Regions from separate parts of the Micromonospora sp. ATLC16 genome, predicted to be linked through region 1. Evidence: riboswitches for the same ligand, from Rfam matches in the RefSeq annotation. Region 1 holds a riboswitch; the other holds the start of a gene.
The links. A riboswitch is a leader RNA that binds a small molecule or an ion and turns the genes downstream of it on or off. The one in region 1 is predicted to bind cobalamin.
Positions count from the first base shown of each region.

Region 2: it holds a riboswitch for cobalamin, as region 1 does, so the genes downstream of both, AC2CHE_RS20920 (prenyltransferase/squalene oxidase repeat-containing protein) here and metE (5-methyltetrahydropteroyltriglutamate--homocysteine S-methyltransferase) in region 1, are expected to answer to the same signal.

Region 1 is NZ_JBXUOW010000019.1:2,621-14,269, reverse strand. Features, by position in the region: gene AC2CHE_RS10755 (NAD-dependent succinate-semialdehyde dehydrogenase) at 1-414, shown strand, start outside; gene AC2CHE_RS10750 (iron-containing alcohol dehydrogenase) at 680-1,906, shown strand; cobalamin riboswitch at 2,122-2,332, shown strand; gene metE (5-methyltetrahydropteroyltriglutamate--homocysteine S-methyltransferase) at 2,446-4,683, shown strand; gene AC2CHE_RS10740 (hypothetical protein) at 5,175-5,462, shown strand; gene AC2CHE_RS10735 (SDR family NAD(P)-dependent oxidoreductase) at 6,179-7,639, shown strand; gene AC2CHE_RS10730 (vWA domain-containing protein) at 8,654-9,898, opposite strand; gene AC2CHE_RS10725 (AAA family ATPase) at 9,895-11,139, opposite strand; gene AC2CHE_RS10720 (hypothetical protein) at 11,203-11,649, opposite strand, start outside.
Region 2 is NZ_JBXUOW010000059.1:390-12,038, forward strand. Features, by position in the region: gene AC2CHE_RS20920 (prenyltransferase/squalene oxidase repeat-containing protein) at 1-1,124, opposite strand, end outside; cobalamin riboswitch at 1,230-1,351, opposite strand; cobalamin riboswitch at 1,419-1,534, shown strand; gene AC2CHE_RS20925 (prenyltransferase/squalene oxidase repeat-containing protein) at 1,629-4,346, shown strand; gene AC2CHE_RS20930 (LPXTG cell wall anchor domain-containing protein) at 4,343-5,308, shown strand; gene AC2CHE_RS20935 (CbiQ family ECF transporter T component) at 5,313-6,491, shown strand; gene AC2CHE_RS20940 (ABC transporter ATP-binding protein) at 6,488-8,122, shown strand; gene AC2CHE_RS20945 (ECF transporter S component) at 8,119-8,955, shown strand; gene AC2CHE_RS20950 (ABC transporter permease) at 9,078-9,839, opposite strand; gene AC2CHE_RS20955 (ABC transporter ATP-binding protein) at 9,823-10,836, opposite strand; gene AC2CHE_RS20960 (condensation domain-containing protein) at 10,833-11,649, opposite strand, start outside.

The DNA of each region.
Region 1 (11,649 bases):
GCGGTCGATCGCGGCGCCCGGGTCTTGGTGGGCGGCGAGCGTCCGAACGGGTCGGGCCACTTCTACCCGCCTACGGTCCTGGTCGACGTGCCTGAAGACGCGCGGATGCTCAGGGCGGAGATCTTCGGCCCGGTCGCGCCGATCATCTCGTTCACGTCCGACGACGAGGTGACGGCGAAGGCCAACGACACCGAGCACGGCCTGGTCGGATACGTCTTCACCCGTGACCTTCAGCGGGCGCTCCGCTTCACCGAGGGGCTGGATACGGGAATGGTCGGCATCAACCGTGGTCTGATATCGGACCCGTCAGCTCCGTTCGGAGGCGTGAAGCAGTCCGGGGTCGGCAAGGAGGGGTCGCACGAGGGCATCCTCGAGTACCTCGACCTCACCTACGCGGCGATCGACCTCCCGTGACCGGCCTGCTACTCCGAGCGTCCGCCGAGAATCACCCCGCCCTGCGCGCCCGAGACCTGACCGATCCACACCCGGCGGGCGGACCCCGGGCCGTGGCCGGCACGAACCCGCTGGCATCCGAGACGCCGGCGACTCCGCCTGCGTGCGCCCCACCGCCCGGCGCGCGCCTGCGCCACCCGGGCGGGCAACCTCGCCGGCGCCGTCCAGGTGACCTGGACGTCCGCCCCGCAAATCGCCGCCGACGCTCCGGAGAGGCACTGACATCATGCTTGAGACCGTCCGCGGACCACGCCAGTTGATAGTGGGCGAAGGGGTCGCACAGAACATCCCACGAGTGGTGGCCGAGAGCGGCTCACGCGTCCTCATCCTGACCGACCAGGTTCTTCTGGGGCAGCCGGGCGTGGCCGAGATCGTGGCCGCCGTGCGGGAACAGGTCGAGGCCGTCAAGGTGTTCTCCGACGCGACTCCCGACGTGCCACTCGCCGATGTCGACCTGGCCGTCTCGGCCGCCGCCGAGGTGGACGCCGACGTCATCCTGGCCATCGGGGGTGGCACGGTGATCGACCTCGCCAAAATCGTCGGCGTCATCCGGCGCCACGGTGGGACGCCGCGCGACTTCTACGGCGAATCGAAGGTGCCGGGGCCGACGATTCCTCTCGTCGCGGTCCCGACGACGTCAGGCACCGGCTCCGAACTCACCCCCGTCTCGGTGCTGACCGACCCGGACCGCCAGCTGAAGGTGGGGGTCTCCAGCGTTCACATCGTGCCCGACTTCGCCATCGTCGACCCCGAACTCACGTACACCTGCCCGGCGACCGTCACCGCGCACTCCGGCATCGACGCGTTCTGTCACGCGGTGGAAAGCTACACCGCCCGACCCCGGGCTCACGGACCACGCGACCCGGTGGAGCAGGTGTTCCTCGGCCGCAACCCGATCACCGACCACTACGCGCTCCTGGCCGCGGAGCGGATCGCCCGTAGTCTGCGTCGGGCCGTCAGGGACGGCGGCGACACGGACGCGCGGGCAGACATGTCCTATGGGTCCATGCTCGCCGGGATCGCCTTCGCCCACGCGGGCAATGCGGCCCCACACGCTCTCCAGTACCCGATCGGCGCAACCACGCACACGCCGCACGGCCTGGGCGTCGGGCTGCTACTGCCGTACGCGCTGGAAGCGGCAAGGGACGCCATCGCCGACCGGCTGGCCATCCTCGCCGGGGTGTGCGGGCTCGACGTGACCGATGCCTCGGATGCCGAGGCGGCAGAGGCGTTCCTCAGCTGGCTCGACAGGCTCCTGGCCGACATCGGCATCCCGCCCACCCTGGCGGACATCGGCGTGGCCCGCGCCGACCTGCCCCGCTTCGCGGAACTGGCCAGTGGCGTGACCCGCCTCATACAGAACCATCCAGGGCCGACCGACACCGCCAGCCTGACCGCGATCCTCGAAGCGGCCTGGGCCGGGGACCGGGCCACGTCGAGCTGGGCGACGTGAACTCGGGGTACCGGCAACCATCCCCCTGCGGCATCCACCCGCCGGTGTCGCCGTACAGGTCGAAGGCGAACACCTGGGCGCCGTAGGCGGTGTAGGCGGCGGACGTGGCTGGTGCGGGTCGTGGGGTCCGGAAGGTCCGACCCGGCGGACCACGGCCCGGCGTACGCCGTCCCGTACGTCGGACACTCCCGACCGGTCGGCGCGCTCCGGCCCGTACGATGGCCGGTGGTGCTGGTGCGTCCCGGCCACGCGGGCGGGACGTCGTAAGAGGGAACCCGGTGGGAATCCGGGGCTGCCCCGCAGCGGTGAGTGGGAACGACCGCCGTCAACAGAGCACTGGACCGTGAGGTCTGGGAAGCGACGGCCAGTAGGCGACCTGGTGTCATGCCCGCGAGTCCGAAGACCTGCCAGTGCTGCGCACGCCGCCGGTGTGCGCCGCCGGCGGCCACGCGGGAGGGTAAGGGCGGAAGCCGGTACCTGAGGTGTACCCGCCTTCCCCTCCCCCTGCCCGTCGGACACTTCGAGGGAAGGACCCCCTGGTGAGTACCGCATTCGGGCAGAGCACTGTGCTCGGCTACCCACGCATCGGTGCCAGTCGTGAGCTGAAGAAGGCAGTCGAGGCGTACTGGGCCGGCACCGTCGACGCCGAGGCGTTGGAGAGCACCGCCGCCGGGCTGCGGGCGCAGGTGTGGCGGACGCTGCGCGACGCCCAGCTCGACGCGATCCCGTCGAACACCTTCTCCTACTACGACCACATGCTCGACACGGCCGTCGCCGTCGGCGCGGTGCCGAGCCGGTTCGCGCGGCTGGGCCTGTCCACGCTTGACACGTACTTCGCCATGGCCCGTGGTGTCGACGCCGAACCGGCGCTGGAGCTGACGAAGTGGTTCGACACCAACTACCACTACCTGGTGCCGGAGATCGCCTCCGACACCGTCTTCACCGCCAACCCGGCGAAGGCGCTCGGCGAGTACGCCGAGGCCCGAGAGCTGGGCATCACCACCCGGCCGGTGTTCGTTGGACCGGCCACGTTCCTGCTGCTGGCCAAGGGGGAGGATCCCTTCGCCCGCCTCGACGACCTGGTCGAGACGTACGCCCGGATGCTCGCCACCCTGGCCGACGCGGGCGTCGGCTGGGTGCAGCTCGACGAGCCGGCCTACGTCGCCGACCGGACCGCGACGGAGATCGACGCCCTGCGCCGCGCCTACACCCGACTCGGTGAACTCGCACACCGACCGCAGATCTTCGTGGCGACCTACTTCGGTGATCTCGGCGACGCGCTTCCGGCGCTGCTGGACACTCCGGTCGAAGCCGTCGGTGTGGACCTGGTCGCCGGACCGGGCAACCTTCATCGGCTCGCCGCCGCCGGCCCGCTGGGCGGCAGGACCATCGTCGCCGGTCTGGTCGACGGCCGTAACATCTGGCGTACCGACCTGCGGGCCGCCGTGGCGGCTGGCGCGACGGTCGCCGGGCTCGCCGATCACGTCGCCGTCTCCTCGTCCTGCTCGCTGCTGCACGTCCCGGTCGACCTGTCCGCCGAGACCCGCCTCGACTCCCGGCTGTCCGAGCGGCTGGCGTTCGCCCGGCAGAAGGTCGACGAGATCGTCGTCCTCGGCCGCGCGCTGCGCGACGGCACCACCACGCTCCCCGCGCCGTTGCCGCCCACCCCGGCGGACTGGCGCCACGACGACGTGCGCGGCCGCCTGGCCGCGTTGCGCCCCACCGACCGGCAGCGTGGTGAGTACCCCACCCGGGCCGCCCGCCAGCAGGAAAGGCTGGGGCTGCCGGAGCTGCCGACCACCACGATCGGCTCGTTCCCGCAGACCGCCGAACTGCGCAGGGCCCGCGCCGCGCACCGGGCCGGCAACCTCGACGACGCCGGCTACGCCCACCGGATGCGCACGGAGGTGGAGCAGGTCATCCGGTTGCAGGAGCAGCTGGGCCTGGACGTGCTGGTGCACGGGGAACCGGAACGCAACGACATGGTGCAGTACTTCGGCGAGCAACTCGACGGCTTCGCGGCCACGCAGCACGGCTGGGTGCAGTCGTACGGCTCCCGCTGCGTACGCCCGCCGATCATCTACGGCGACGTGTCTCGCAAGGCCCCGATGACAATCGAATGGTCCACCTACGCGCAGTCACTGACCAGCAAACCGGTAAAGGGCATGCTCACCGGCCCGGTCACCATCCTGGCCTGGTCGTTCGTCCGCACCGACCAACCCCTCGCGGACACCGCCGACCAGGTCGCGCTGGCCCTGCGCGACGAGTGCCGCGACCTGGAGTCCGCCGGCATCCGGGTCATCCAGGTCGACGAACCCGCGCTACGCGAGACGCTGCCGCTGCGCAGCGCCGACCAGAAGGCGTACCTGGACTGGGCCGTCGGCGCGTTCCGGCTGGCCACCAGCGGCGTCGCCGACGACACCCAGATCCACACCCACCTGTGCTACTCGGAGTTCGGCGAGGTGATCCACGCCATCGACGCCCTCGACGCCGACGTCACCAGCATCGAGGCATCACGGTCCAAGATGGAGGTCCTCGACGACCTGGCCGCGATCGGCTACGGCCGGGGCGTCGGCCCCGGGGTGTGGGACATCCACTCGCCCCGGGTGCCGCCGCGCGACGAGGTGGTCGAGGCACTGCGCCGGGCCGTCGCGGCGGTGCCGGCCCGCCGGTTGTGGGTCAATCCGGACTGCGGCCTCAAGACGCGCGGCTACCCCGAGGTCGAGGCGTCACTGCGACACCTGGTCGCCGCCGCCGCCGAGGTCCGCGATATCTGACACCTGAGCCGGGCGGCCCACCACACCGGGGCCGCCCGGCTTGCCGGTCAGCGTGGCGCTGCCGCCCCGTCCCGGAGGAAGACGAGCTGGTGGTGGACAGCGGTTGTCACCCGGTCGTGGTCGCCGCGGCTGCGGCCCGATCGACCTTCGGCGGCGAAGTACTCATCGCCGATGACGACCTCGTTGTCCCACTCGACCCGACCTGATTCTCGGCCCCTTCTCGACCCGGAAGCAGATGTCCGTTGATGGCCGCCGATCGTGCGCGCCGACAACCTGCGAGGCGTCTGGTTCTAGTGCGGACGCGGTGGCGAGACGTCGGCCGATCCAGTGGGCTGTCGGCCGCCGAAGCTGCAGGTTCGACGACGGGTCCAGGCCGGGCCGGGGCCAACCCACGGGGTGAGAGCAGATCAAGGTCGCTTCCCGTGGCCGTTCGCGCCACGGCTCAGGTGTCGTGGCGCGAATGAGCGCAGTCCGGGATAGCCTTGACGAATATGGCTACCTATCGCAGCGCCTCAGTGCTTGTCTCCTCGGACGGCACCAGGACCCCCGGCACCGCCGCGCTCTTCGCCGAGCCCGCCCGCAAGGGTGGAACCCCGCCGTGGGCAGGCGACTTCCGGCCCGCCAACAGCGCCGGCAATGGCCCCAAGAACGCGGTCGGAAAAACCTTCACCCTGGAACTGCCCGACGGCAGCACCGGCAAGGTCGTGATCCAGAGCCTCAAGAGCGGGAAGGGCGGCGTCGTGCTGGCGTTGATGGGCGAGGACGCACCCCCCTTCTGATCAGAGAGACTGATCGCCGCCGACGCCATCGGCTGGAGACGGCCGCTGGCGTCCCTGCCGATGCGTGTACGGCTCATTGGGCCCCGCCCGGCCAGCAGGATCGCCTGATCGTCTCGCTCCTTGCCCTGCACGCGTCGCACCAGGCGGCACACTTCCCGCAGGCCGGCGGGGCTTGACCCTGATTCTGGACACGGGCCACTCGCGGACGCTTCGCAGGCGGACACCGACGCGTTCGGCGGTGCGGGCCGCGAGGATGGGTCGGCCTGCGCACAGGTCGGCGATCTCGTCGAAACTGTCCAGTCGGCGATGAGCAGACGGACAACACGTCCGGCGTCATACGCGGCGAGCACCCCGTACGCGTCCAGCGATCCGGGCAGCGACTCCTCAGGTGCGTACCGTTCGAGCAGGTCGAGTGCCTGCGCCGAGGCAAAGCGCAACACCCCCGCGGCGGCCTCACCCCAGATCCGCTGCCGCATCACAGGTGAGGCCGCAGCAGGGGCCTCACCTGTGGGACGTGCTGACCCCGTCACCTAATACCCGCCGCAGACGGGCCGGACCGGACATATCGACCTGGTCGAGGTGTGACCTCTACGGTCTTCGAGCTGGTGAACAGGCGCGGGATGCGTCGGAGGCCGCGCGGTGCGTACAGTTCCGGGTCGGACTTGGGGTGGGCCGGACATGTTCCGGCGCAGGAAACGGGACGAGACAGCGACAGCATGACGGCGGACAAAAATACGGAAACCGGTCAATACCGCATTGAGCCGGCCCGGCTGGAGACCTGCCTCAGCGTCTTCGAGGCGTTGGAGGACCTGCCTCCCGATCACCCGGACGTGGTGCGGGTGCAGCGGGCCACCGCGAAGCTCTACAAAATGATCAAGCAGCGGCGACGCGAGGAACGGCGGGATGCCATCGCGGCGGCCGACCGCACAGTGACGGCTGCCACCGCCACCGGCGCCCCAGGCCGGATCGACGACGAGACCCAGGGCAACCCGCTCGCCTCCCCCACCGCAGGTCCCACGGCCGGCGTCCTACACAAACCGCGCGGCTGCTACATCTGCAAGCAGCGCTACCGCGAAGTGGACGCCTTCTACCATCAGCTCTGCCCGCCCTGCGCCGCACTGAACCGGGAGCGCCGCAACGCCCGCACCGACCTGACCGGCCGGCGCGCGCTGCTCACCGGCGGCCGCGCGAAGATCGGCATGTACATCGCGCTGCGGCTGCTGCGCGACGGCGCGCACACCACGGTGACCACCCGGTTTCCCCACGACGCGGTCCGCCGATTCGCCGCGATGCCCGACAGCGGGGAGTGGCTCCACCGCCTGCGGATCGTCGGGATCGACCTGCGCGACCCCGCCCAGGTCATCGCCCTCGCTGACTCGGTCAGCGACCAGGGACCACTCGACATCCTGATCAACAACGCGGCGCAGACCGTCCGCCGCACGCCTGCGGCGTACGCGCAACTCAACGCCGCGGAGGCGGCGGCCCTGCCCGACGGCCCACTGCCGGAGATGATCACATTCGCCAAACCGGCCGGCCCGGGCGACCCGGCGGGCAACCTGACAGCCCCACTGAACTCGCCCACCATCACCCCGCACGCGCTCACCGCGCTGGCGCTGACCAGCGGCTCCGCCTCACCGCAACGGATCGCAACAGCCAGCGCCATCGACGCCGGCGGTCTGGTCCCAGACCTCGACCCGGTCAACAGCTGGGTGCAGCGGGTGCACGAAGTGAACCCGGTCGAACTGCTCGAAGTGCAGCTGTGCAACGTGACCGCGCCGTTCGTACTGATCAGCCGACTGCGACCAGCGATGGCCGCAGCGACCGCCCGCCGCAAGTACGTGGTGAACGTGTCAGCGATGGAGGGCCAGTTCGCCCGCGGCTACAAAGGGCCAGGGCACCCACACACCAACATGGCCAAGGCCGCGCTAAACATGCTGACCCGCACCAGCGCCCAGGACATGCTGACCGACGGCATCCTCATGACCAGCGTCGACACCGGCTGGATCACCGACGAACGGCCACACCCCACGAAGATGCGCCTGGCGGACGCCGGCTTCCACGCCCCACTGGACCTCGTCGACGGCGCGGCCCGGGTCTACGACCCGATCATCCGCGGCGAACAGGGCGAAGACCTGCACGGCTGCTTCCTCAAGGACTACACACCCTGCGCCTGGTGATCGCTGCCGCCCTGCCGAAACCTCGACCAAGCAGGGGCCGGGAGCACTGAGCCTTTCCGAGTAAGGGTGTAATCACTTGGAGTAGCCGGCTCGGTCAGTGGTCCAGACGCGCCCGGATCCGTTGCGGTGCAACGAAAAGACGCAGAATCCCGGTATGAAGGTGGTCCTTCCCGGGATCACCGTCATCGGGGTTCTGCGTCGCTGTGAGTGTCACAGACACCGCCACCCTGAAGGCCACCGCCGCCAACCACCGCGATGCGCTGCTGCCGGTCCGCGCCCGCCTTGCCAGCAAGCCACTCCAGGACGTCACCGAGGCTCTGATCGACTGGATGCGGACGGAGGGGCCGGAAACGTGGTGGCAAGCCCGGAACGGGGCTCGGTGTCCGGTCAGTGCGCCTGACGCTCGGCCGCCTTCGAACCGCGCTGAACGTGGCCGTTCGGCGTCAGCTCGTGGTCCGCAACGTCGCCGCATTCGTCGCCATCCCCAGAGCGGCCGCGAAGGCCGCAGTCGAGGCACAGGCTGAGCGCAAGCCCTGGACCCAGGAGGAGGTGAAGGCGCATCTGCCTTGCTCTCGACATCGAGCCACTACCGAAACACGTCGAAGGCACCCGCGCCAAGCTGAAACGCATGGTCAGCCGCCATGTCCTCATCGAAAACGAGCCCGGCATGTTCGCTTTGACACCGAAAGGGACACAATCTCCGTAACCGCCCTCTGACAAGCACCGGGGCGCCCACCGCAGCGACCTGGCGCTCGAAGGTGCTGACAAAGAACGCCACTGGCTGGCGTTGCCTCGCGCGCCACCGGCTCCCTGTGTGGGCGGGGCCGTCGCCGTTACCGGGTCCGTTACGGCGAGGACCCGCCCTGCCACCTCATCCAGACTGTACCGTTGATGAGAAACACAGCCTGAAGAGCGTCCTAGGATAAGAGCTTGGAGGCATTCAGCGCCTTCTGCTTCCACAACAACCCGGATTCGTCGAGGAGCTCGCCACCGATTTGCTGACGCTGGCTGGGCTCACCGAGCGGTGGGGGCGGATCCGATGGTGACCACGCGCGCCCACTCGGGCGGTGAGTCCGGCACATAGTTGGGGTCGTTCTCGTCCCACCGGCCGAGTCGAGAAAACAGTCCCACGACGGTCCGACAGCGCGGTCGTGAGGTCGGCCAGGGCGTCTGCCCATCGGTCAGCACGACGATGACATCCGGGCTGTCTCGCAGCGCTCGGGCGAAACCGGCGCGCAGGTCGGTACCCCCACCACCGACTAGTGGGATGTCCTCGGCTCGGCACAGTGGACGTACGACTTGGGCTGCCGCGTCGCAGGGCAGCACGGTGACCAGGTCGCGGCGGCCACCCACGGCCCGGGAGATCGCGGCGACCTCGAGCAGGGCGCTGCCGAGTTCGGCGTCGCTGACCGACCCGGAGGTGTCGATGATGACGCAGACCCGCGGTGGCCGGCGTCGCAGCGCCGGCAGGACGACGCCGGGTGCGCCGGCGGAGCGCCGTGACGGCCGGCCGTAGGTGTAGTCCTCGCCCACGCCGGGCGCGGAAACCGCCGAGCGGACCGCGGCTCCCAGGAGTTCTCGCCACGGCTGCGGTGGATGGAACGCCCGTTCCGCCCACCGTCGCCAGCCCTGGGGGACGTTTCCCGGTCGGCCGGTGATCCTCTCGGCCACCCGGAACCGCACCGCATCCCGCTCCTGCGGGCTGAGGGCGTGCGCGCCGTCGGGTCCGAGGTCCCACTCTCGCTGCAGCCCGTCGGCGCCGCTGCCGCAGTTCAGCCAGGCCAGATGCTGGGTGCGCGGCCCGAGCCGGAACTGCCGCAGGTAGTCCTCCATCAGCTGGCCCTCGGGCAGCAGCAGGGAACTCGGCTCGACCGCGCCTTCCGGGCGGGCCAGCCCGTCGCCGAAGACGTCGTCGTTGATCTCGCAATCCGCGGCGATGTTCATCCGCAGTCGCTCCCCCGGCCCGGTCAGCCCGCGTTCCCGCGCGATCCGGTCGCCGCGCCCGTGGTGGTCACGCAGTAGGTGCGAGACCTCGTGTACCCACACTCCGGCGAGTTCCTCCACAGGTGTCCGGTCCACGAACGCTGGCGAGACGTAGCACCGCCAGTGCGGGTCCACCGCCATCGTCGGCACCCACCGGGACTCGACCACATGCAGGGCGAACAGCGCCGTCGCCAGGTAGGGCCGGACCCGGGCGGCGTGCAGCCGGGCGGTGAAGAGCTTGTCCCGGTCCAGCGTCCCGGAGTGTTCGGTGCTCATCGGCCGGTCCCCGCAACCGCCGCAACCCGGGCCGCCGTCTGGTCAGCCCGTCGAGACAAGGAGACTGCCCCGGCGAGCTGCTCGATCGAGGCGGGCACGTCCCAGTCTTCCTGGCGCAGCCGGGCGAGGGTGGACGCGGGCACGACCACCAGGTCCGGGGCACCGGTCTCCAGGGCCCGGACCCGCAGTGCCCAGGCCGCGTCCCAGCGGGACTGATCCGGACGCCGGCGTACCGCCTCCACCACACCGTCGAGCACGGCCTGGCGTAGGTCGCCCCGCTCGGGCAGGACGGCGGTGGCCGGGTCGGCGAGCAGCACCTCGGGGTCGGGGAGGTCCATCCGGTCCAGGCTGGCCAGCAGTTCCAGTCCGGAGCCGTCGCCTACAGTGCCTCTGACCAGCATCGACAGGACCTCCCGGGAGACGTCGGCGGCAGTGGCGAAGGCGATCAGGCGCAGGGTCATCTCCCAGCTGCGCGGCGACGGCCACGGACCACCACGGCTGGCCTCACTGGTAGGCAGCCGGTGCACGAGCCCCGGGCGAGCCGACAGCAGCCCACAAACCGCACGGCGGGCGAGGGCAACGGCCTCCGGCAGCCGCTGCGGGTCGAGCCGGGGCAGCACAGCCCGGGGCCAGGTCCCACCCAGACCGCGTACGACGACCTCATGGTCGTGGGTCCACTGCAGGTGGACGAAGCGGTTGGCCAGCGGCGGGCTCAACTCCCAGCCGTCGGCGGCGGAGGACCGTGGATTGGCGGCGGCCACGATCCGGACCCCGGCCGGCAGGCGCAGGCTACCGATCCGCCGTTCGAGCACGAGGCGGAGCAGGGCGGCCTGCACGGCGGGCGGGGCGGTGGACAGTTCGTCCAGGAACAACAGTCCGCGACCGGCGCGTACCAGGCGCACGGCCCAGTCCGGCGGCGCCATCGGCACACCCTGGGTCGCCGGGTCGTCGCCGACGACGGGCAGTCCCGAGAAGTCGGACGGCTCGTGGACACTGGCGATCACCGTCGTCAGCGGCAGGTCCAGGGATGCGGCGAGCTGCGTCAGCGCGGCAGTCTTGCCGATTCCCGGCTCGCCCCACAGCAGCACCGGAAGGTCGGCTGCCACGGCCAGGGTCAGCGCCTCCAACTGCGGGTGGCAGCGGGTTTCTGTGGTGGTGTCGGAAAGCAGCGCGAGCAGGTCGGCGGCGACGTCGAGCTGCGGCATCGGGGTGGGGTCGATTGAGGTACGGGTGGAAGACATCTGAGATCACCTTTGAGATCGTGGTGGGCCGGCCTGGGCCGGGCAGGGGTAGCGGACCGCTGGTCAGCGGGCGATCGCGTGACGTGGGTGGGAGCGGCGGTCACGCTTGGGCTGCCAGTGCCGGGAGCAGGGAGCAGGTCCGTGTCCGGTCAGCCCGGCTCGGAACAGCCCGTACGTGACCCGCCGCAACGCGGCGTTTTCCAGTTCCTCCCGCAGATCCCCGCGGCGCAGAAGCGCATCGGGTCCGAGCAGGGCCTCGACAGTGGCCAGCGCCCCGGCGGTGTCCCCGTGGTCCAAGCGGGCACGGATGTCCGGAAGGCACTCCGGGTTGCGGTGCGCCTCGTCGATCGCCCGCAGGCAGGGAAGCGGGGTGCCGGTCAGCGCGGCCAGCAGTTCCTCCCGGCGGATCTCCGCTGGGTCGTGGTCCAGGGGTGTGAGCGCACCATTCACCAGGCCGATGCGGTGCCAGGCTCCCCGGCAGGCAACGAGACGTGGCGTTGCCGCCGGGTC
Region 2 (11,649 bases), on a different contig from region 1:
GTGGCGGTGCCAGCGGTGAATCCGCCCGCCGCGACCCAGGTCGGCGCGCCAGCGGTGACCGGGGTCGGGGGAGCGGCGGTGTAGCCGGCGCCGGCGAGCGCGCGCACCGCGTCGATGGAGGCGTACGCCGACGGGGTGGTGTTGGTGGGCAGGTACTTGAACCCGCCGCCGGTCAACTGCTGGGCCCGGAGGAAGTCGATCGGGGTCTTGCCGGCGGTGGTGGTGAAGTCGGTGCCCTGGCTGGGAATGCCGCAGGCGTTCAACCCGGAGACGGCCCACGCGTTGGAGTCGGTGTTGACGCCGAACATCGAGCTGAACGCGCCCGAGGCGTTGACGAGCTTGCTCTTGAGGAAGTTCTTCGCCTGCACGACGTCGGTGTCGGTGTTGGGGACCCCGGCGGCGCAGAGCGCGGCCATGGCGGCACCCGTCATGTCGATGTCGCTGGCGGTGGCGAGTTGAGTGGGGTCGCCCTCGGCCTGGGTGAAGGTCCAGCCGCCGTCGTTGTGCTGGTTGTTGCGGATCCGGGTGACCGACAGGTCGAGCAGCGCCTGCGGTACACGGGCGGTGCCGGCCTGGGTCTTCGCGCCGGCCAGGGCGAGAGTGCCGAAGACGGTGCCGTTGAAGTTGGCCGGCGGGCCGTAGTAGCCGGCCGAGCCAGTCTGCCAGTAGGCGATGGTGTCGGCGATCAGGTTACGGGTGGGGGAGACCCGGGCGGGATCGATGCCGGCGGCGTAGGCGTTCAGCACCCCACGCTCGTAGTCGGTCACCAGCGGCGTGCTGCTAGGCCAGGACGCGGCCGAGAGCTGGTTGCGGTACACGGTGCGGGCGTTCTTGGTCGTGTCGCCGGAGGGGTAGACGTCCACCGCCGCGACGCCGGCGGGCGCGAACGCGCTGAACGCCCACTCGTTCGACAACCCGCCGCTGGCGTAGCTCCCGTCGGCGGCCTGCAGGGTCCGCAGGTAGGCGACACCGTTGGTCTTGGCGGTGGCGATCTGCGCCGCCGTCGAGGTCGCGGCGGCCGGTACGGCGCCGCCCGCGACCGCCACGACCGTGGCGATCAGCGCGACGGCGGGAACGGCCGCGAGACGTCTCCGGCGACTGCCGGAGGAAAGACGCGAGGACATCAGGGCTCCTTGGGGGTACGGGGCACGGCTGCCTCGACCCGGGATCCAGCGGGAAAGCCGGCGGAGCGGGGCGGGCCGGCCGCAGGACGCGTGGGACGGATACCGCAAGTGCTGCATCACCACGTGGGTAGTCGGGCTCGGGACGGCCAACCGTCCTCACCGTTGCGCGTCAGCCCCGGATTCCCACCGGGTTCCCCCACACGATGACGCGGTCACCGTATGGGAGGAAGCCCCTACCGCGCGCTGTTAGGTACATGACACGGTCTCGCATTGACGTCGTCGTCGCGGGTGTGGTCCGATGACCCCGATCCAGCAGTCAGGGGAAGCCGGTCAAAGTCCGGCGCTGGCCCGCAGCCGTAGGTCCCATTCTCGGGACGAGTCGGATTACCTGGCTGGATAGAGCACCGCAGCGCCGTCGAGGTACACGGCGCGGAGCCAGATTTCCGGGGCTTGTCCTCGGGGTCCGCGTCCGCGCCTGCGCCGCTAGCCCCCGAGAGAGTCGCCATGTCCCCACTGGTCAGTCAAACGTCGCGCGTTCCTGCGGCATGGTTGGCGGCCGTCGCCGCAGCGGTGCTCGGCGCGGTGGCGCTGGTGGTGCCGACCCGCGCCGCGCTCGCCGATCCGCTGGAGTCCTGCACCCCGACCCAGGGCGCGATCGTCGCCGTCGACTTCGCCGCCTGGGGCGGACCGGTGTTACGTGGCTGCGACGCCACCCCGACCACCGGCCTGGACCTGCTGCACGATGCGGGCTTCACCACCACCGGCACCGCCCACGACGGCCCCGGCTTCATCTGCCGGATCGGATCGCCCGATTTCGCGTCCGGTGCCGAACACCCGACACCGGCCGACGAGGCGTGCCAGTTGACGCCACCGGCGTCGGCCTACTGGTCCTACTGGATCGCACCGGCCGGGCAGGACCACTGGACCTACAGTCCACTCGGCGCGATGGCGCAGCGGCCGGGCCCGGGTGAGGTCGAGGCGTGGGTCTTCGGCGGCACCGACATCGGCGGCACCACCGGGGCACCGAGCTTCACCCCCGCCTCAGTGCGCGCGAGCGGCCCGACTCCGACCGCCACCCCGACTCCGACCCCGACCTCGACGCCCGTGCCGACGCGACCGACGGAAGCGCAGGTCAAGGCGGTGGCGAGTTACCTGGTGGGGCAGCTCGCCGACGGCGACCACGTCGACTACGGTTTCGTCGACTACTACCGGACCATCGCCGTCGCCACCGCCCTGGCCGGCACCGGTGGGCAGGACCAGACGCTCACCAAGATCGTCGACTATCTGCGGGCGCACGTCGATGCCGCCATCTTCCCGAACGGTGGCACCGCCCCACCCCACACCGCCAACGTCGCCAGCCTCGCGCTCCTGCTGACCAGCACCAGCGACGATCCGCGTGCGTTCGGCGACCGGGACCTGATCGCCACGCTCACCGACCGGGTCTGCACCGCGACCGACGCCGACGCCGGCTGCGCCGCCGCCGGTGACTTCGCCGGATCGAGCGATCCGCTGACCCACGCGACCGCCCTGCTCGCGCTCAAGCGCGCCGGCGTCACCCCGCCGGCCTCCACCGTCACCCGCCTGACCGAGCAGCAGTGCACGATCGGAGCCTTCGCCGGTGTCTGGCGCAGCCCCACCGAAGCCTGCGACCCCGACCTCGCAGCCACCACCCTCGCCGTCCTGGCGCTGCACACGCTCGGCGCGCACGACGCGGCGCTCAGTTCGGCCAAGGCGTTCCTGGCCACGGCGCAGGAGCCCGACGGCGGTTACCAGCCGTACACCGGGGCGGGAGTGACCGACACCTACTCGACCGGGCACGCCGCGCAGGCCCTCGCCGTGCTGGGCGACGCCGACCGGGCGGCGGCAGCCACCGGCCTGCTGGTCAGCCGGATCGTCAACGGCGGTGGGCTCAGCCCCGACCCGAGCAATCCGGACGCTGACCTGCCCGCCACCGCCGCTGCGGCGCTCGCGCTGGCCGGCAAGAACCTCGCCGACCTGGGTGAGACGCCGCCACCGGCCGGACCGCGACCCGATCTGGTCAAGGGGGTGTCCTACCTCGTCGCGCCGACGAACCTGATCGACGGCAGGTACTACGAGTCGTTCCCCGGCTTCCCCGACTTCGGGTTGAGCATCGACGGTGCCTACGCCCTGGCCGCCACCGGCGGGGACGACGCCAAGCTGCGGGCGATCGTGGAGTTCCTGCGCGGCGGCGGCGCGGTCGGCGACAACGGCTTCACCGTCGACATGTGGCTGGGCGTCGGCACCGACTACGCCGTCGGCGGCGCGATCGGCAAGATGGCCCTACTGGCCGAGGTCACCGGCTACGACCCCCGCTCCTTCGGTGGACACGACCTGATCGCCGCCCTGAGCGACGTGACCTGCACCAAGCTCGACGAACAGGCCGGCTGCGCCGGGCCCGGCAACTACCGGTACGCCACCTCGGTGTTCGGGCAGTCGCTCGGCATCATCGCGCAGCACCGCGCCGGCCAGGGCGAGGCCGCCACCAAGCCGGTCGAGTTCCTCAAGGGACTGCAACGCGCCGACGGGTCGTTCCCCAGCCTCATCCCGGCGGCGGATGCCGACAGGGATGTCGACAGCACGGCGATGGCCGCGATGGCACTCGCCCTGGTGACCGACGACCCGTCGGCGGCCGGCGCGGTCGACAAGGCGCTGGCCTGGATCGCCTCGACCCAGAAGGGGCACGGCGGGTTCCCGGGCGCGGCCGGTGACTCCACCAACTCCACAGCGCTCGCGATCCAGGGCCTCGCCCTGCGCGCCGACACCTACGCCCGACAGGTCGACAAGGCACTGTCGTTCCTGGCCGGCCAGCAGAACGACGACGGTGGCTTCACCGTCGCCGCCGGAGGCCAGGCCGGCTCGGACGTGCGCGCGTCCACCCAGGTCGTCGGCGGCGCCACCGGCATCTCGTTCGCCGCCCTCACCCGGGACGTGCACGAACTGCCGGGTCCAGACCCATCCGGCCCACCCAAACCCCCCCCACCTACGCCCACGCCGAGCGCCAGCCAGTCGGCCTCGCCGACGGCGACACCCGTGGCGACCCCGTCGGCGACGGGCCCCGGCGGGCCGTGGGGCAATCTGCCTCGCACCGGCGTGTCCATCGTGACCATCGCCCTGCTGGCGCTGGTGCTCGTGGCCGGTGGCGTCCTGCTGCTGGTCGCCGCCCGTCGCCGCGCGGTGTCCGACGGCGGCGGTGGATCGTGACCGCCCGCCGGTGGTTTCGGTCGATCGCGGCCCTGACGATCGTCGCCGCGCCGGTGGTGGCACCCACGCCGGCGCTGGCCGCGCCCCTGCCGATCGGGCAGTGCACCACCTCGTCCGGGGTGGTTCTCGCTGTCGACTTCAGCCGCTGGGGTGGGCCGCTGCTGCGGTCCTGCGGCACCACACCGACCACCGGCTACCAACTGCTCAACCAGGGCGGTTGGCGCACCACCGGGACGCAGCACGACGGGCCGGCTTTCATCTGCCGGATCGGATACGCGGGTCACCAGGGCGGAACGCAGTACCCCACGGCGGCCGACGAGAAGTGCGCGCTCACCCCACCGGCCAGCGCGTACTGGTCGTACTGGCACGCCGATCCGGGACAGAACACTTGGGTCTACAGCCAACTCGGCGCGATGAGCTACAAGCCCAAGCCCGGCAGCGTCGACCTGTGGATCTTCGGGGCGACCGACATCGGAGGCACCCAGGGGCGGCCCACGGTCAGCCCGGACAGGGTCCGCGCCCGCAACAGCACGCCGGTCGGCGCGACCACCACCGCGCCGCCCCCGGGCGCGCCCACTCCGGCCCAGCCCGGCGGCGGAAAGCCCTCGGCCGCCGGCAACCCGCCGGCGCCGGGCGACCCCGGACTCGGTAACCCCCCGCCGGGCGACCCCGGACTCGGTAACCCCCCACCGGGCCTCCCGCCGCCGGGAGCGTCGGCGTCGGTTCCGGTCGGTGGTACCCCGACGCCCTCGGTCAGCCCCACGCCATCGCCTGAAGCGGTTGTGCTGTCCGGGTCGCCGAGCGCCACCCCCGACGGGCCCCGCATCCTCGATGCGTCACCCACCACGACGGCCGCCCGCCAGGACACCGGCTCGGCGCTGCCAGCCCTGATCACCGTCGGCCTGCTGGCCGTCCTCGCTCTGGTCGGCGGTGTCGTCGGCTGGCGGCGACGCCGCACCTGAACCGATGCCCCCGACCCGCACCGGCCTTCTCCACCGCCTCGCGGTCGCCCGGTTACCCCGTTCCCTGCACCCGGTGGCCTGGTGGCTGTGGGCGCTCGCGCTCGCGACAGCCGCGAGCCGCACCAGCAACCCGCTCCTGCTACTGCTCATCTTCGCGGTTCTCGGCCTCGTCGTCACCGTCCGCCGCACCGACGCCCCCTGGGCGCGGGCGTTCCGCTACTACCTCTACCTCGCGCTGATCATCATCGTGATCCGGGTGGTCTTCCGGACGGTCTTCGCCTCCGGCATCACCCCCGACGACCACATCCTGTTCCGCTTGCCGCACCTGCCCACACCCGACTGGTACGCGGGAATCCAGATCGGCGGCCCAGTCTCCCTGGAGGCGACCCTGTCCGCCGCCGTCGACGGGCTCCGGCTGGCCTGCCTGTTGTGCTGCATCGGGGCCGCCAACAGCCTCGCCAACCCCAAACGCGCGCTGCGGGTCCTCCCCGGGGCGCTGTACGAGCTGGGGGTCGCCGTCACCGTGTCGCTGAGCGTTGCGCCGCAACTGGTGGAGAGCGTTCAACGGGTCGCGCGTGCCCGCCGGTTACGCGCCGGACGGGCCAAGGGCCTCGCCGCCGCACGGGCCATCCTGATGCCGGTCCTGCACGACGCCCTGGACCGGTCGCTGCGACTGGCCGCCGCCATGGACTCCCGCGGCTACGGCCGGGTCGGCACCGCCACACCCGCCTCGCGACGGCTCACCGGAGTCCTCATGCTCACCGGCATGGCCGGCCTGTGCGTCGGCGCGTACGGACTGCTCGACCCGGGGGTTCCCCGCCCGGTCGGGCTCGGTGGCCTCGGTGGCGGCGTGCTGCTCTGCATGGCCGGGCTCGCCCTTGGCGGGCGTCGGGTATCCCGCAGTCGCTACCGACCCGACCCGTGGGAGTGGCCGGAGTGGACCGTCGCCGGCTGCGGCGTCGTCACCGCCGTCGTGCTCGGCGCCAACACGGGCTACGACCCGGCCGCGCTCAACCCGAGCCTCTACCCGCTGCACTGGCCCAGCCTGCCCGCCCTACCGGCCGCCGCGATCCTCGTCGCCGCCCTCGCGGCAATCGCCGCACCGACACCACCGCGCCCGCACCGACCGGAGCCCGCCACCGAACGACGCCGCACCGCCGACACCGCAGGAGCACCATCATGATCCGCTTGGAGCGTGTCAGCGTCACCTACGACGGCACGTCCCGCCCCACAGTGCGCGACGTCGACCTCGACATCGACGAGGGGGAGCTGTGTCTGGTCGTCGGACACACCGGGGCGGGAAAGTCGACACTGCTCGGCGCGATCAACGGCCTCGTCCCGCACTTCACCGGCGGCACCCTGCAGGGCAGCGTCCGCGTCGCCGGCCGGGACACCGCACATCACCCGCCGCGCGAGTTCGCCGATCTGGTCGGCGTGGTCGGGCAGGACCCGGTGGCCGGGTTCGTCACCGACACCGTCGAGGAGGAGCTGGCGTACGGGATGGAGCAGTTGGCTCTCGACCTGGCGGTCATGCGGACCCGGGTGGAGGAGACCCTGGATCTGCTGGGCCTGGCCGACCTGCGCCATCGGGGCCTGCACGAACTCTCCGGCGGTCAGCAGCAACGCGTGGCGATCGGCGCGGCGCTCACCGCCCACCCACGGGTACTGGTCCTCGACGAACCGACGTCCGCGCTCGACCCGACCGGCGCGGACGACGTCCTCGCCACGATCACCCGGCTGGTCCACGACCTCGGCGTCACCGTCGTGTTGGCCGAGCACCGCCTGGAGCGCGTCCTGCCGTACGCCGACCGGCTCATTCACGTCGCCCGCGACGGCACCGTCCGCCACGGCGACCCCGCCACCCTCATCGCCGGCACCACCGTCGCGCCACCCGTGGTCGACCTCGGACGCCTGGCCGGCTGGTCACCGCCGCCCCTTTCGGTGCGAGACGCCCGCCGGCACGCGAACGCCCTGCGCGACCGGTTGCCCCCGACACCGCCGCGACCACACCGACACTCCCACGCCGACGCCCGCAACGCCCTGACCGCGGCCGGCGTGATCGTCCGCCACGGAACGGTCGTCGCCGTCCGCGGCGTCGACCTGACACTGGCCCGTGGTGAGATCACCGCGCTCATGGGCCGCAACGGATCCGGCAAGTCATCGCTGCTCTGGGCCCTGCAAGGTTCGGGCCGCCGAGATGGCGGCAGCATCGCCGTCCCTGATCCGTCACACGGCACCCTCGATCCGGGACGGGTCAGTGCCAGCCAAGCCCGCCGACTCGTCGGCCTCGTCCCTCAGACCGCCACCGACCTGCTCTACCTCGACACCGTCGACGCCGAACTCGACCAGGCCGACCGCGACGGCGCCGAACCGGGCACCGCCCGGCGTCTCCTCGACGCCATCGCCGCCGGCATCGACGGCGACAATCACCCCCGGGACCTGTCCGCCGGGCAGCAACTCGCCCTGGTCCTCGCCATCCAACTCGCCGTCACCCCCGGCGTGCTACTCCTCGACGAACCCACCCGTGGCCTGGACTACCAGGCGAAAGCTGCGCTGACCCGTACCCTCGACGACCTCGCCGCACAGGGCCGCGCCGTCGTCGTGGCCACCCACGACGTCGAGTTCGCCACCGCCACCGCCGACCGGGTCGTGGTCATGGCCGACGGCGAGATCGTCGCCGACGGTCCCGTCCCGGCCGTGCTCACCGCGTCGCCCACGTTCGCCCCGCAGGTCGCGAAGATCCTTGCGCCGCTGCCCTACCTGACGGTCGGGCAGGTCGCCGCCGCCCTCGACAACCCGGAGGTACGCGCGTGAGCACGCTGACCGTCGCCGTCCGCGTGCCCGGCCGCGCGGTGCTCGCGATCACCATGGCGTCGTTCCTGGGCTTCGTTGCGTTCCTCTGGCCGTTCGTCGTCGCACCGGGCACCTTGGGCTCCACACAGACCCCGCCGCTGATGTTCGGGGTGCTGCTGCTCCTCGTCCTCGCCGTCATCTTCGCCGAGATCGCCGACGGCAGAATCGACGCGAAGGCCCTCGCCATGCTGGGCGTGCTCTCCGCGATCAACGCGGCCCTGCGACCGCTCGGCGCGGGCACGGCCGGCATCGAGACGGTCTTCTTCATCCTCGTGCTCGCCGGTCGGGTCTTCGGACCCGGCTTCGGCTTCGCGCTCGGCTGCACGTCACTGTTCGCCTCCGCCCTGCTCACCGGGGGAGTCGGACCGTGGATGCCGTACCAGATGTTCGGCTGCGCCTGGGTCGGCATGTTCGCCGGCCTGCTGCCCCGGGTACGGGGACGGGCCGAGATTGTCCTGCTCGCCGCCTACGCCGCCGTCAGCGGGTACTTCTTCGGCTTCATGCTCAACCTGTCGTTCTGGCCGTTCTCCCTCGACCCGACCAGCTCGATCGCCTACCAACCCGGCCTGCCGGTGCTCGAACAACTGCACCGGTACCTGACCTTCTTCACCGTCACCTCGCTGGGCTGGGACACCGGACGGGCGGTCACCACAGCCGTCCTCGTCATCCTCGCCGGGCCAGCGGTACTCGGCGCGTTCCGGCGCGCGGCCCGACGGGCGCACTTCCAAGCAGCCCCAACGTTCGCCGCTGCCACCGCTGCGCCATCCTCGGCCCACTCTGGGAACAGCCTCTGAGTGGGATCCGTCAAGCCGATTACTGCCCACGGTTGCCTCCCGTCGGTAGGTCTCCGGCAGGTGCCGCCTGCCCGGGACCCATCGGTGAGACGTTCGCCGGGCAGTTGTCGAGCCGGATCGGGTCAGGCACTCTGCCGCAGGTAGGTACGTACGCCGAGCAGCACCGACAGCACGCTGATCGACAGGGCGACCAGGACTGTAGACAGTACGGTCGCGCTGAACACCTCACCCTGGAACGCGCTGCGCATGCCATCCACGATGTACCGGAACGGGGTGAGCCGGGAGACCAGGTCCAGCCAGCGCGGAGCGAAGGACATCGGTAGCAGCACCCCGGACAGCAGCAGCAGCGGCATCAGGCCGGTGTTGAGGGTGGGGCCCAACGTGTCCTCGCTCTTGACGGTCAGCGCGAGAGCGCAGGACAGACAGGCCAGGCCGAGCGAGAGAAGCGTGACCACGCCGAGCGCCACCAGCACACCCGGCACCGACGCGCGCAGGCCCAGCGGCAACGCCACCACGACCAGCAGCACCGCCTGCACCACCAGCAGCGCGACGTCACGCAGCACCCGGCCGAGCAGCAACGCCACTCGGCTCACCGGAGTGACCCGCAGCCGCTCGATCACCCCTGCGCGCCACTCGGCGATCACTCCGAACCCGACGAAGGCGGAGCCGAAGAGGCAGAGTTGCACGAGCACCCCCGGCACGTAGGTCTGCCAGGCGCGCTCCGGTTCGACGCCGGTGATCGACAGGGTGCTCGTCATCAGCGGGCCGTAGAGGACCAGGAAGGCCACCGGCTGGGAGAGCCCGATGACGATCCACAGCGGGTTGCGCAGGGAGATGCGCAGATGGCGTTGGAACACCAGCAGGATGTCAACGAGCAGGGACATGGTCCGCCCCCTCGGTGGTCGGGATGGGGGACTGTTGGTCCTGCGGGTCGTCGCGCAGTTCGCGGCCGGTGAGGCTGAGGAAGACGTCGTCCAGACTGGCCCGCGCCAGTTGCAGGGCACGGACGCCGATGCCCGCGCCGGACAGGGAGGTGATCACGTCGGTGATTCCCTGTTCGGCGTCGGCCAGGGTGACCTGGATACCGCCCGTGCTCGTCACCGCGGCCTGCCGGACGCCCGGCAGGCCGGCCAGCAGTCGTTGGCTAGCGGCCGGATCGCCGACCACTTCCACGGTCAGCACGTCTGCGGCCAGCTGGCGCTTCAGGTTCGCGGGGGTGTCTTCGGCGACGATTCGCCCGTGGTCGATCACGAGGATCCGGTCGCAGAGCGCGTCGGCCTCGTCGAGGTAGTGAGTGGTCAGGAAGACGGTGGTGCCGTGGTCCTCGCGGAGCCGGCGGGTGTGCTCCCATAGGTTGTTGCGGCTGTGCGGGTCCAGGCCGGCGGTGGGTTCGTCGAGGAAGACGACCTGCGGATCGTGGACCAGGCCGAGCGCGATGTCCAGGCGTCGGCGCTGGCCGCCGGAGAGTGAGCCGATCGGCCGCTTGCCCAGCCCGCCGAGGTCCAACTGTTCGAGTAGGTCGGCCACCCGGCGCCGGGCGGGTGCGACCGGGATCCGGTAGAGGCGCGCCTGCAGGAACAGTTCCTCGTCTACCAGGGCGTTGGGGTCGGTACCGCCGTGCTGGGCGACGTACCCGATTCGGCGGCGTACCTCGCGGGGAGCCGTGGCCAGGTCCGCGCCGGCGATCCGGGCCGTGCCACTGGTCGGGCGGAGCAGCGTGGTCAGCATCCGCAGGGTGGTGGTCTTGCCGGCGCCGTTGGGTCCGAGGAAGCCGACGATCTCGCCGGCCTCGACCCGCAGGTTGACGCCTCGGACCGCCGTGACGCTCTGCCGGCCGGACCGGAACGTGCGGGTCAACTCGTTCGCTTCGATGATGCTCATGTCCCTGCCTCGCTTCCCGCCTCCGCGGCCCGGCCGTCGCCCTCGGCCAGCACCGCCAGCTCCCGCCACGCCTGCCGATCAGCCGGATCGGCGGGTGCGCCCCGGTGCAGGACATATCGGTGGGGGGAGATCGCCGTGGGTGAGTCGACGAGCTGTCGTAGGCAGGCCAGGTGTGCCCGCGCGGGGTCGGTGATCTCGGCTACGGCGGCCAGGTGGGCGACGATGGTCGCGCCCTCGGGTCCTTCGTCGGTCACGAAGGCTCGGGCCGGCCCGGGCAGGGCTGCTTGCAGTATCCGGTTGACGTGGCTGAGCTGGATCCAGCTGTGGTCGACGAAGTGCCAGTCGCCGTCGCGGAGGATCGGGTCGATGCCGGCGAGGGCGCCGAGGTCGTCCAGGGCGACGTTCCCGGTGGCCGCCACGGCGAGCACCCGTTCGGTGCCGAGCAGCAGCGCCTCCATCTCCGCGTCGGGAAGGTGCCGGTTGTCCCCGGTGATCAGTTCCAGGATCAGCGCCTGCTCGGTCCGGACCAGGTGGAACAGCAGCAGATTGGTGAAGCCGGTCGGCGTCCACCAGTCGATGAAGGTCTCCGTGGTGGCTACCGTCGGCAGATCCGGCGGGGCGTTGCCGGAGATGTTGTTGAAGACGCCGTCACGGACCATCGGCATGCCGCGCTCGTGCGCGATGCGGTCGTGCGTTCGTTGCAGCGCCTCGGCGTCGAAGACACTGTTCCGGTTGGCCCGCAGCAACGCGGTCCCGGCGTGCCGTACCAGCGCGTCGTAGTCGGGCTGGTCGACGTCGAGGCTGATCAGGCCG